Linked DNA regions of Variovorax paradoxus. The protein of the gene in region 2 interacts with the protein of the main gene of each other region in a pairwise test. Links are inferred from orthologs where the notes say so. Each region holds a gene or a part of one and is shown on either strand. Other genes may lie near its edges.

Region 1 (6,433 bases), 2.4 Mb from region 2 along the record:
TCACGGTCTCGAGCATTTCGAGCATCGGCCGTGCGAGGTCTTCGAGTGTCTTGGCGGAAGACACCGAGTCGGAAAGTTGTTCGATCAAAGATTCCATGACCGACATTTTGACGGTGATGGACCGTTCGCACCGGCTTTCGCTTCGCCGGAGTCCGCATGACCTGTTGTGCTGCTCGGGAATCTGCGGGTTGACCGGACGGTCAGGACGCAAGCGCTTCCATCAGTTCGGTCTCGATCGCGAGCTGCGTCTTCTGGCCCTGTAGCTCGGGGCCGCTGATCAGGAAGGTGTCTTCGACCCGCTCGCCCAGCGTCGTGACCTTGGCGAGCTGCAGGTTCAAGTGATGGCGTGCCAGCACCCGGGCCACCGAATACAGCAGGCCGGCGCGGTCGCTCGCCGAGATATTGAGCAGCCAGCGCTGTGCCTTGTCGTCTGGAAGCAGGCTGATGCGCGGCTTGATCGGAAAGCTGCGCACCCGGCGCGAGACCCGGCCCATGCTGGGCGAGGGCAGGGCGCCGGCCTCGGTGAGTGTCTGCGCCAGGCCCTGCTCGACCATGCTGATCAGGTCGCGGTAGTGGTCCGGCAGGAAAGTCGTCACCACCTGGAAGGTGTCGAGCGCGTAGCCGTTGCTCGTGGTGTGCACCTTGGCGTCCAGGATGCTGAAGGACGCCTGGTCGAAATATCCGCAGATGCGCGCGAACAGGTCGGGCTGGTCGGGCGTGTACACCACCACCTGCAGGCCTTCGCCCACTGGCGACAGGTGCGCACGCACGATGGGTGGCGCCTTCGGATCGACCTGCACGTTCTTCGGCGGCACGAACCGCGAGAGCTGCTTGGCGTGCCAGGCGATCTCGGTGGCGTCGTGGCGCATGAAGTAGCCCACGTCGAGCGTGTCCCACAGCGCCTTGTGCGCCTCGAAGCGCTGGGCGTGCAGCGCGAGCTGCACCAGCGCCTCGCGCTTGCGTGCCTCGACTTCGGCATCCGGGTCGGGCATGCGGCCGCCCAGCGCGCGCAGCGTGTAGCGGTAGAGGTCTTCGAGCAGCTTGCCTTTCCAGGCGTTCCACACGCGCGGCGAGGTGCCCCGGATGTCGGCGATCGTCAGCAGGTACAGCGCCGTCAGGTAGCGCTCGTTGCCCACGCGCTTGGCGAACGCGCCGATGACCTCGGGGTCGCTCAGGTCCTGCTTCTGGGCGACCTGGCTCATCACGAGGTGCTCGGCCACAAGGAATTCGATGAGCCTGGCGTCCTCGCGGGCGATGCCGTGCTGCTTGCAGAAGCGCTGCACATCGCGCGCGCCCAGCGTGGAATGGTCGCCGCCGCGGCCCTTGGCGATGTCGTGGAAGAGCGCGGCCACATACAGGATCCAGGGCTTGTCCCAGCCGGCGGCGAGCTGCGAGCAGAACGGGTACTCGTGCGCATGCTCGGCGATGAAGAAGCGCCGCACGTTGCGCAGCACCATCAGGATGTGCTGGTCGACCGTGTAGACATGGAACAGGTCGTGCTGCATCTGCCCCACGATGCTGCGGAACACGCGCAGGTAGCGTCCGAGCACCGAGGTCTGGTTCATCAGCCGGAAAGCGTGCGTGATGCCGTAGGGCTGCAGCAGGATCCGCATGAAGGTCTCATGGTTGGCCGGATCGTTGCGGAACTTGCTGTCCATGACGTGGCGCGCGTTGTAGAGCGCCCGCAGGGTGCGCGCCGACAGGCCCTTCACGCCGATGGTCTTCTGGTACAGCAGGAAGGTCTCGAGCACCGCATGCGGCTCGCGCTCGTAGAGGTCGTCGCTGGCGATCTCGATCAGGCCGGCGCGCTCGTAGAAGCGCTCGTTGATCGGCGTGTGCTGCTCGTCGCTGGGCTGCAGCCGCTCGGAAATGTTCAGCAGCAGGATCTGGTTGAGCTGCGACACCGCCTTGGCGGCCCAGTAGTAGCGGCGCATGAGCGCCTCGCTCGACTTGCGCTGCGATTCGCCCTCGTAGCCGAAGCTCGCGGCTACCGCGGTCTGCAGGTCGAACACCAGCCGGTCTTCGCGGCGGTTGGCGATCACGTGCAGACGGGCGCGGATGAGCGAGAGCAGGGCCTCGTTGCGCTTGATCTGCTGGGCCTCGAAGGAGGTTGCCAGGCCATTCTTGGCGAGGTCGTCCCAGCGGCTGCCGAAGCCGGCGGCCTTGGTCATCCAGAGGATGGTCTGCAGGTCGCGCAGGCCGCCCGGCGATTCCTTGCAGTTGGGTTCCAGCGCGTAGGGGGTGTTGTCGAACTTCTGGTGGCGATGCCGCATCTCCTGTGACTTGGCCACGAAGAACGCCTGCGGATCGATGGCACGGGCGAAGCGGCGGCGAAAGGCGGTGAAAAGCTTCTTGTCGCCGGTGATCAGCCGCGCCTCGAGCAGCGAGGTCTGGACGGTGACGTCCTTTTCGGCTTCGGCCAGGCACTCCTCGAGCGTACGGACACTGGAGCCGATTTCGAGGCCCGCATCCCAGCAGTGGCCGATGAAGGCCTCGATGCGGGCTGGCTCGATGGCGTTCTCATGGCCTTCGGGCGGCAGCAGCAGCAGCACGTCGACGTCCGAATACGGAAACAGTTCCCCGCGCCCGTAGCCGCCCACGGCGACCAGCGAAAGCGCGTCGCCGAAGCCGGCGTCCTGCCACAGGGAGGCAAGCGTCTCGTCGGCCAGTGCCGAGAGCTGACGCAGCACGGTGTGCACGCTGCGCGTCGGTGCGCGTGCAAAGCGCAGGGTGTCGAAAAGGGCGAGCTTCCTGGCGCGATAGGCTTCGCGCAGCGTCGCCACGTCGATCTTGGCTGCTTCGATCACGTGCGGGGAACGCGCGGGCGCGTCAGGTCTTGGTGGAGGTGACGAAGGAGGGCAGCGGCGGGCTGCCTTCGGACAGGGTCAGCACTTCGTAGCCGGTCTCGGTGACCAGCACGGTGTGTTCCCACTGGGCCGACAGCGAATGGTCGCGCGTGACGATGGTCCAGCCGTCGTACTGGCCGCCCTTGAAGTCTTCCTTCACGTCGCGCTTGCCGGCATTGATCATCGGCTCGATGGTGAAGATCATGCCGGGCTTGAGCTCTTCCATCGTGCCCGGGCGGCCGTAGTGCAGGACCTGGGGTTCCTCGTGGAAGCGCTGGCCCACGCCGTGGCCGCAGAACTCGCGCACCACCGAGAAGCCCTGGCCTTCGGCGAACTTCTGGATCGCATGGCCCACGTCGCCCAGGTGGCCGCCGGGGCGCACCTGCATGATGCCGTGCCACATGGCCTCGAAGGTGAGGTTGCACAGGCGCTTGGCGGCGATGGAGGCGTCGCCGATCACGTACATGCGGCTGTTGTCGCCGAACCAGCCGTCCTTGATGACGGTCACGTCGACGTTCATGATGTCGCCCTTCTTCAGGGGCTTGTCATTGGGAATGCCGTGGCAGACCACGTGGTTGACCGAGGTGCAGAGCGATTTGGGGAAGGGGACGCTGCTCGCGCCCATGTAGCCCAACGTGGCGGAGGTGGTGCCCTGCTTGACCATGTATTCGGCGGCGAGCCGGTCGACGTCGTTGGTCGTGATGCCGGGCTTGATGAGGGGCGTGAGGTAATCCAGCACCTCGGAGGCAAGGCGGCAGGCGACCCGCATGGCTTCGATGCCCGCAGCGTCTTTGTAGTTAATGCTCATGCCGGAATTATCCCATCCAGCAGGTGAACCTGCCCCCGACGCGGGCCACTTCGTGTCCCCGCTGCCCTCCAATGAGGTGGCCAGCGCAGGGCGGCCCGGGGTTGGCCTAAAATTGCGGGTTAACGCGGATGGCCCCAGTCAGCGGCCATCCGCCTCGATTCCTTGATTTCCAACGCGCCCCCGAGGCCCCACCGACCGTGACGCAGCCCGCACCTCAAGCCCTTCCTGTCGTAACCATGTTCGAGGGCGGCAGCGCACTCAGCGATTTCCGCGCACGCCAGCTTCTGCCGAAGCTGCAGGCCATCGAGCCGCGCATCGAGGGCATTTCGGCCCGCTTCGTCCACCTCGTGGTGACCGAGGCCGCCCTCGGCACCGCCGAGCGCGAGCGCTTCGCGGCACTGCTGACCTATGGCGAGCCCTTCGAGTCGCCGGCCAGATCGACCACCTCGGTGGTCGTGACACCCCGCCTGGGCACCGTGTCGCCCTGGGCCTCCAAGGCCACCGACATCGCCCACAACTGCGGCCTGGCGCTGCGCCGGGTCGAACGCGTCACCCAGTACCACCTGAAACTCAAGGCCCCGCTGATCGGCAAGGCGCCCGTGCTCGAGGGCGACCAGTTGGCCGCCGCGGCCGGCCCGCTGCATGACCGCATGACCGAATCGGTGCTGGCCACCGTCGAGCAGGCGGCCAGCCTGTTCAGCGAACTGCCGGCCCAGCCCATGGCGCAGGTCGATGTGCAGGCCGGCGGCCGCGCCGCGCTGGTCGCGGCCAACACCGGCTTCGGCCTGGCGCTGGCCGAGGACGAGATCGACTACCTCGTCGATGCCTTCACCCGCCTGGGCCGCAATCCCAGCGACGTCGAACTGATGATGTTCGCGCAGGCCAACAGCGAGCACTGCCGCCACAAGATCTTCAACGCCCAGTTCACCATCGACGGCAAGGCCCAGCCCCAGAGCCTCTTCTCGATGATCCGGCACACCGAGAAGCAGAACCCGCAGCACACCGTCATCGCCTATGCGGACAACGCCTCGGTGATGGAGGGCGCGACCATCGAACGGTTCATTCCGGCCGCGGGTTCTCAGAGCTATCAGAAAGACAGCGCGCTGAGCCACGTGCTGATGAAGGTCGAGACGCACAACCATCCGACCGCGATTTCCCCGTTCCCGGGCGCCTCCACCGGCGCGGGCGGCGAGATCCGCGACGAGGGCGCCACCGGCCGCGGCTCCAGGCCCAAGGCCGGCCTGACCGGCTTCACAGTGTCGAAGCTGTGGCCTGAAGATGGTCACTACGGCAAGCCCGAGCACATCGCCAGCCCGCTGCAGATCATGACCGAGGGTCCGCTGGGCGGCGCAGCGTTCAACAACGAATTCGGCCGGCCCAACCTGCTGGGCTACTTCCGAGAGTACGAGCAGGCGGTGGCGAGCGACCTCGACACCGTGCAGCGCGGCTACCACAAGCCGATCATGATCGCGGGCGGCCTTGGCAGCATCGACGCCACGCAGACCAAGAAGATCCAGTTCCCGGCCGGCTCGCTGCTGATCCAGCTCGGCGGCCCCGGCATGCGCATCGGCATGGGCGGCAGCGCCGCCAGCTCGATGGCGACCGGCGCCAACGCGGCCGAACTCGACTTCGACTCGGTGCAGCGCGGCAACCCCGAGATCGAGCGCCGGGCGCAGGAGGTCATCAACCACTGCTGGCAGCAGGGCGCGGCCAACCCGATCCTGGCGATCCACGACGTGGGCGCCGGCGGCCTGAGCAACGCGTTTCCGGAGCTGACCAACGACGCCGGACGCGGCGCGCGCTTCGACCTGCGCGCCGTGCCGCTCGAAGAGTCGGGCATGGCGCCCAAGGAGATCTGGTGCAACGAGAGCCAGGAGCGCTATGTGCTGGCCATTGCGCCGGAGTCGCTCGAGCAGTTCAAGGCCTTCTGCGAGCGCGAGCGCTGCCCGTTCTCGGTGGTGGGCGTCGCGACCGAGGAGCGCCAGCTGCTGGTGGCAGACGAAGGCGCCAACGTGCAGCCCGTCGACATGCCGATGGACGTGCTGCTCGGCAAGCCGCCCAAGATGCACCGCGACGTGAAGAGCTTGACACGCGTCTTCAAGCCGCTCGACCTCACGGGCGTCGACCTGCAGAAGGCCGCCATCGACGTGCTGTCGCACCCGACCGTGGCCTCCAAGCGCTTCCTCATCACCATCGGCGACCGCACCGTGGGGGGCATGAGCCACCGCGACCAGATGGTCGGCCCGTGGCAGGTGCCCGTGGCCGATTGCGCCGTGACGCTCGCCGACTACAAGGGCTTTGCCGGCGAAGCCATGAGCATGGGCGAGCGCACGCCGCTGGCCGCGCTCGACGCGCCGGCCTCGGGCCGCATGGCCGTGGCCGAGGCGATCACGAACCTGCTGGCCGCGCCGATCGAGCTTTCACGCGTGAAGCTGTCGGCCAACTGGATGGCCGCCTGCGGCGAGCCCGGCGAGGACGCTGCGCTGTACGAGACGGTGAAGGCCGTGGGCCTGGAGCTGTGCCCGGCACTGGGCGTATCGATTCCGGTCGGCAAGGATTCGCTGTCCATGCGCACCCAATGGAAAGACGGCGCTGAAGCCAAGCGGGTCACCTCGCCCGTGAGCCTGATCGTGACCGCCTTCGCCTCGCTGGCCGACGTGCGCGGCACGCTCACGCCGCAACTCGACGCCGAAGAAGCCGACACCACGCTGGTGCTCGTCGACCTGGGCCAGGGCAAGCACCGCATGGCAGGCAGCATCCTGTCGCAGACGCTCAACCA
Region 2 (6,067 bases):
GTCGGCGGTGAGGCTGAAGTCGCTGCGCCCGAACAGCTTGAAGCCCACGTGCGACTCGAGCTGCCGGATGCGGTGGCTCACCGCGCTGGGCGTCACGCAGAGCTCGTCGGCCGCGCGGCCCGCATGCCGCAGCCGCGCCACGGCCTCGAAGGTCAGCAGGCACTGGATCGGCGGGATGTGCTGCAAGGCCATGCGCGGCGGCGGGCGCTCAGTCCTCGAAGAAGCTGACCGGCAGGCCGGGCGTATCGACGCGCGTGGACACGACCATGCCCGACGCGGGCAGCCGCTCGACCTCCGCCACGGGCCGGCCCTTGCGCGCGCTGGTGACGAACAGCGTCCGCAGGTCGTCGCCGCCGAAGCACGGCATGGTCGGGCACTGCACGGGAACCGGCACCGATGCCACGATCTCGCCCGAAGGCGCGAAGCGCAGCAGCTGCGCGCCCTCGAACATCGCCACCCAGTAGTGGCCCTGCGCGTCGATGGTGGCGCCGTCGGGGCGGCCCTGGTAGCCCTGCGGCGCGTCGGTTGTCCAGCCCGCGGGCTTGGCGTCGAACTGGTGGAACACGCGGGCGCGAGAGAGCGAGTTGCCTTCGGCGTCCCAGTCCCAGGCGCACACCACGTGCGCGGCGGTGTCGGCCCAGTAGAGCGTGCGGGCGTCCGGCGAGAACGCCAGGCCGTTGGCGGTGGTCGATTCGTTGGCCATCTGCGTGATGGTGGGCGAGATGCCGGTGCCGGGGCGCGCGTCGAGGCAGTAGAGCGCGGCGTTGGCGCTGTCCTTCGCCTCGTTGAGCGAGCCGCCCCAGAAGCGGCCGAGCGCGTCGCACTTGCCGTCGTTGAAGCGCATGGTGCGCACGTCGTGCTCGACGCGCGCCATGGCCACCAGCTCGCCGCCCCATGCGCGGGCGCGGTAGATGCCGTCGCGCAGCGCGATCACGTAGCCGCCGCTGCGCGCGGGCGCCATGCAGCCGGGCTCGGTGGGCAGCGCCCAGCGCTCGACCTTCGCGTCGGCCGAGCCGATGTCGCCGCGCGTGCGCAGCACGGCGCGCCCGGGGATGTCGAGCCAGTACAGCGCGCGTTCTTCAGGGTGCCAGAACGGCGATTCGCCGAGCTCGCAGAGACTGTCTTCGAGGGTGGTCCACATGGTGTCGCGATTGTGCCCCCGGCCATGAAGGCGGCAGACAAAAAAAAGCCCGCTGGCGCCGGAGCGCTCGCGGGCTGAACATCCAAAGGAGACCTCGCTTGAAAAACTCGTTACGAAGAATTGTTCTTGTAGATGGTGGTGGTCGTTTCGGTGGCGGGGCTGCCCGAAGGCAACCCGGCCAAAGCAGATCAACGGTTGTACGCGGTCTCGCCGTGCGAGGAGATGTCGAGGCCTTCGCGCTCTTCTTCTTCCGACACGCGCAGGCCGATGGTCAGGTCGGCGATCTTGTAGGCGATGAAGGCCACGACGCCGGACCAGACGATGGTGAGCAGCACGCTCTTGATCTGGATCCAGACCTGTGCGCCCATGGCGAAGGTGTCGGGCGTCGCACCGCCGGTGCCGCCGAGGCCCTTGGCCGCGAACACGCCGGTCAGGATGGCACCCAGGATGCCGCCCACGCCGTGCACGCCGAACACGTCGAATGCATCGTCCGCACCGAGCATGCGCTTCAGGCCGCCCACGCCCCACAGGCAGACCAGGCCGGCCAGCAGGCCCAGCACGATCGAACCCATCGGGCCGACGAAACCGGCGGCGGGCGTGACGGCCACCAGGCCGGCAACCGCACCGGACGCGGCGCCCAGCATCGAGGCCTTGCCCTTGTGCAGGCTCTCGCCCAGGATCCACGACAGCGCCGCGGCAGCGGTGGCGAGCACGGTGTTGACGAAGGCCAGGCCAGCGACGGCGTTGGCAGCACCTGCCGAGCCGGCGTTGAAGCCGAACCAGCCGACCCACAGCAGCGAAGCGCCGACCATGGTGAGCGTGAGCGAGTGAGGCGTGAAGGCTTCCTTGCCGTAGCCCACGCGCTTGCCGACCATGTAGGCACCGACCAGGCCGGCCACACCGGCGTTGATGTGCACCACAGTGCCGCCGGCGAAATCGAGCGCGCCGTCCTTGCCCAGCAGGCCGCCGCCCCACACGATGTGGGCGATCGGCACGTAGCTGAAGGTGAACCACAGCACCGAGAACAGCAGCACGGCCGAGAACTTGGCGCGTTCCGCGAAGGCGCCGACGATCAGCGCCACGGTGATGGCCGCGAAGGTGCCCTGGAAGGCGACGAACACGTATTCGGGAATCGTGGTCAGCGCGCCGAAGGTTTCCTGCGTGATGCCCTTCATGAAGATCTTGTCGAATCCCCCGAAGAAGTTGCCCTCGCCCGAGAAGGCCAGGCTGTAGCCGTAGACGGCCCACAGGATGCTGATCAGCGAGAAGATCACGAAGACCTGCATCAGCACCGACAGCATGTTCTTCGCGCGGCCCAGGCCACCGTAGAACAGCGCAAGGCCGGGGATGGTCATCAGGATCACGAGCAGCGTCGAGGTCAGCATCCAGGCGGTGTCGCCGGAATCGATCTTCGGTGCCGGTGCGGCGGCCGGCGCTGCGGGAGCGGCGTCGGCGGCCGCCGGTGCCGGAGCTGCCGCAGGGGCAGCGGCGGCGGGCGCGGATGCCGACGCAGCCGGGGCCTCGGCCGTGGCCGCGGGCGTTTGTGCAAGGGCGGTGGTGCCGGCAGCCAGCACGCTCAAACCGAACGCAAGAGAGACGAGCAGTTTTTTCATAGTCGTTGTTCTTTCGGGCCTGGAAACGGTCAGAGGGCTTCGCGGCCTGTTTCGCCGGTGCGGATGCGCACCACCTGTTCGAGGTTGTAGACAAAGATCTTGCCGTCGCCGATCTTGCCGGTGCGAGCGGCACCCTCGACGGCCTCGATCACGCGGTCGACGAGGTCGTCGGAGACGGCCGCTTCGATCTTGACCTTGGGCAGGAAGTCGACCACGTACTCGGCGCCGCGGTAGAGCTCGGTGTGCCCCTTCTGGCGGCCGAAACCCTTGACCTCGGTGACGGTGATCCCCTGCACGCCGATGGCCGACAGTGCTTCGCGCACCTCGTCGAGCTTGAACGGTTTGATGATGGCTGTGACCAGCTTCATGAGTTTTCTCCTTCGGATGGAAATGAATCGGTGCGGCAACGTAGGCCGCACCTCGTTGTTCTGTGCCTTACAGCGTCTTCGTCAGCGTCAGGATGAAGCGTGCCTTGTTCGGCGAGTAGTAGGTGGTGCCGAACGTGCCGAAGCCGTAGTCCACGCCCGGGTTGCTCACGGCGAGGTACGAGCTCTTCTTGTTCGCGCCCTGCACCGAGCCGGTCAGCGACAGGCCGTTGCCGAAGTCGTAGGAGGCGCCCACGTTGTAGTCGACATAGCTCTTGTAGCCCAGGCCGCGGATGTCGCTGGCCATGTGCGTGTAGCCCACGGCGGCCTTCAGCGTGACCTTGGGCACGATTTCCTTGGAGTACGACAGGTTCAGGTAGCCGGTGTTGCGGCCCTTCAGGCCCGATCCGGCCTTGTTGCCGGCGTAGCCGAAGTAGTCCTTGGACACTGTGTGCGAGTACTTGGCGGTGAACGAGCCGAAAGTCTCGTTGGCGTAGGTGGCGCCCAGGTACAGCTCGGTGGTGTTGCCGGCCGAGTTGCCCGGGTAGATGTAGGTGAGCGCACCGACGTCCATGTCGAGAGGGCCGGCCTTGAACTTGTAGCCGCCGTACAGGTCGCTCTCGATGCTGTTGCCCGGGAGCCAGTTGACGCTGGAGTTCCAGTTGCCCACGTAGAAGCCGCTGTCGCCGAAGGCGTAGTCGAAGCCGCCCTGGATGGCCGGCTTGAAGGCCTTGGTCTTCGCGTAGTCGTTGCGGCCCAGCATGTCCTGGTCCTGGCCGCGGAACTTGTAGTTCGTGGTCAGCGACACGTTGGCCGTCAGGTTGGAGGCAGGGGCGGGAGCGGCCGCTGCAGCATCGGTCGTGGCCTGGGCCAGGGCGGCGCCCGAAGCGGAGAGGGCCGTGGCCAGAACGATCAGCGCCTGGGCTGCGGTACGGTGCGTCATCGGGAAACTCCTCGCAAGGTGGTGTGTTGTTGGACCTGGGAGGCTCAAAGCAGGGAGCGTGCCAAAGTGCACGGATACGGCTGCGCAAGACGGCGGGCCGCGTCGCAGCAGAGAGCGAAATCGTTACAACCCTCGTTGCGAGTGGTTGCAGTTGCGCAGGGCGCTGCACCACGGCGGCGCGCCCCACGCAGGCGCACCATCTTGGGGAGAGGGAAAACAATGAGTCTGTCTTTGGTGCAAAGCCGTGCCTTGCTGGGGCTGGAAGCTGCCAGCGTCACGGTCGAGGTGCATCTGGCGAACGGCTTGCCCAGCTTCACGCTGGTCGGGCTGGCGGAAACCGAGGTCAAGGAAGCGCGCGAGCGGGTGCGCTCGGCCATCCAGAACGCGGGGCTGGAGTTTCCGAACAACAAACGGATCACCGTGAATCTGGCGCCTGCAGACCTTCCGAAGGACTCGGGCCGATTCGACCTGCCGATCGCGCTGGGCATCCTCGCTGCCAGCGGGCAGATCGACAACGCCCGGCTGGCCGGCCACGAATTCGCTGGTGAACTCTCGCTGTCGGGCGAGCTGCGTCCCGTCCGCGGTGCGCTGGCGATGGCGCTGGCGTTGCACACGCGCGGCGTGGCCACAAGGCTGGTGCTGCCCATGGACAGCGCACACGAAGCGGCGCTGGTGCCAGGCGGCGAGGTGTACGGCGCCACGCACCTGCTGGACGTGGTGCGGCAGTTCCTGGCCGGCAACGGCGCACAGGCGCCATCGAGCGAACCCGAAGCGAACGACGGCTGGTCGCGCATCGAGGCCGCGCCCGGTGCACCCGCGCCGCGCTACGCCGACCTGTGCGACGTGAAGGGCCACGCGGGCGTCAAGCGCGCACTCGAGATCGCCGCGGCCGGCGGCCACAGCCTGCTGATGGTCGGCGAGCCGGGTTCGGGCAAATCGATGCTCGCGCAGCGCTTCGCGGGGCTGCTGCCGGCCATGAGCATCGACGAGGCGCTGGAGAGCGCGGCCATCGCGAGCCTTGGCGGGCGCTTCGCGGCCGAGCGATGGATGTGCCGGCCCACATCGGCGCCTCATCACACCTCGAGCGCGGTGGCGCTGGTGGGCGGCGGCTCGCCGCCGCGGCCGGGCGAGATTTCGCGCGCGCATCGCGGCGTGCTCTTTCTCGACGAATTTCCGGAGTTCGCGAGGTCGGCCCTCGAGGCGCTGCGCGAGCCCCTGGAAACCGGCACCATCACGATCTCCCGTGCGGCGCTCAGCGCCGAGTTTCCCGCGCGCTTCCAGCTGATCGCGGCGATGAATCCCTGCCCCTGCGGCTACCTCGGCTCCTCGCTGAGGCCCTGCCGCTGCACGCCGACCCAGGTGCTGCGCTACCAGGCCAAGCTCAGCGGCCCGCTGCTGGATCGCATCGACCTGCACATCGAGGTGCCCGCGGTGTCGGCACAGCTGCTGCTCGATGCACCGCCCGGCGAATCGACCGACAGCATCCGCACGCGCGTGGTCGCCGCCCGCGAACGCGCGATGCGCCGCCAGGGCCATGCCAACCAGGCGCTGCAGGGCGGCGCGATCGACCGGCATGCCGCGCTCGATCCCGCGGCGCGGCAGTTCATGTTCAACGCGGCGAACAAGCTTGGCTGGTCGGCGCGCAGCACGCACCGCGCGCTGAAGGTGGCACGCACGATCGCAGACCTGGTCGGCGCCGACGCGGTGGAGGTGCCGCACGTGGCCGAGGCGGTGCAGTACCGCCGGGTGCTGGCCGGCGCGCAGCACAAGTGAGCTCGCGAGGCCCTTCGCCGATGAGCCGGTCGACGCGAAAGTGGCACGCGGACCACGCCGTGCCGGCGGGGCTTACTTGAACTCGTGGCTCACCACCGGCGCCGACTTGCTGTCCTGCACCGTCACGCGCTGGCGGAACACCTCGAGATCGCCATTGCGCACCTCGATGTTGTAGATGCCGGGGCGCAGCGGCAGCGACTTGAGCGGCGGGCTCACGCCGCGGTCGGCGCCG

Evidence for each region.
Region 1: the proteins of glnK (region 2) and AACL56_RS14855 interact in binary tests that used the Escherichia coli proteins (3 or more experiments, as listed by UniProt). The link is inferred for Variovorax paradoxus from one-to-one orthologs.

Annotation. Positions count from the first base shown.
Region 1 is NZ_LR743507.1:3,243,231-3,249,663, forward strand. Bases 1-3,146 are described here. They hold AACL56_RS14855 ([protein-PII] uridylyltransferase), read right to left. Parts: upstream 2,808-3,146; coding sequence 201-2,807; downstream 1-200. Other genes in these bases: AACL56_RS14850 (sensor domain-containing diguanylate cyclase), read right to left, coding at 1-97; map (type I methionyl aminopeptidase), read right to left, coding at 2,830-3,146. Also shown: more of map, read right to left, coding at 3,147-3,654; purL (phosphoribosylformylglycinamidine synthase), read left to right, coding at 3,891-6,433.
Region 2 is NZ_LR743507.1:819,269-825,335, reverse strand. What follows is about bases 1,454-4,233. They hold glnK (P-II family nitrogen regulator), read right to left. Parts: upstream 3,123-4,233; coding sequence 2,784-3,122; downstream 1,454-2,783. Other genes in these bases: AACL56_RS03850 (TorF family putative porin), read right to left, coding at 3,190-4,062; AACL56_RS03860 (ammonium transporter), read right to left, coding at 1,454-2,754. In the rest of the region: AACL56_RS03870 (LysR substrate-binding domain-containing protein), read right to left, coding at 1-192; AACL56_RS03865 (SMP-30/gluconolactonase/LRE family protein), read right to left, coding at 209-1,141; more of AACL56_RS03860, read right to left, coding at 1,330-1,453; AACL56_RS03845 (YifB family Mg chelatase-like AAA ATPase), read left to right, coding at 4,282-5,835; AACL56_RS03840 (serine/threonine protein kinase), read right to left, coding at 5,908-6,067. UniProt on the Escherichia coli protein: Involved in the regulation of nitrogen metabolism. Regulates the activity of its targets by protein-protein interaction in response to the nitrogen status of the cell.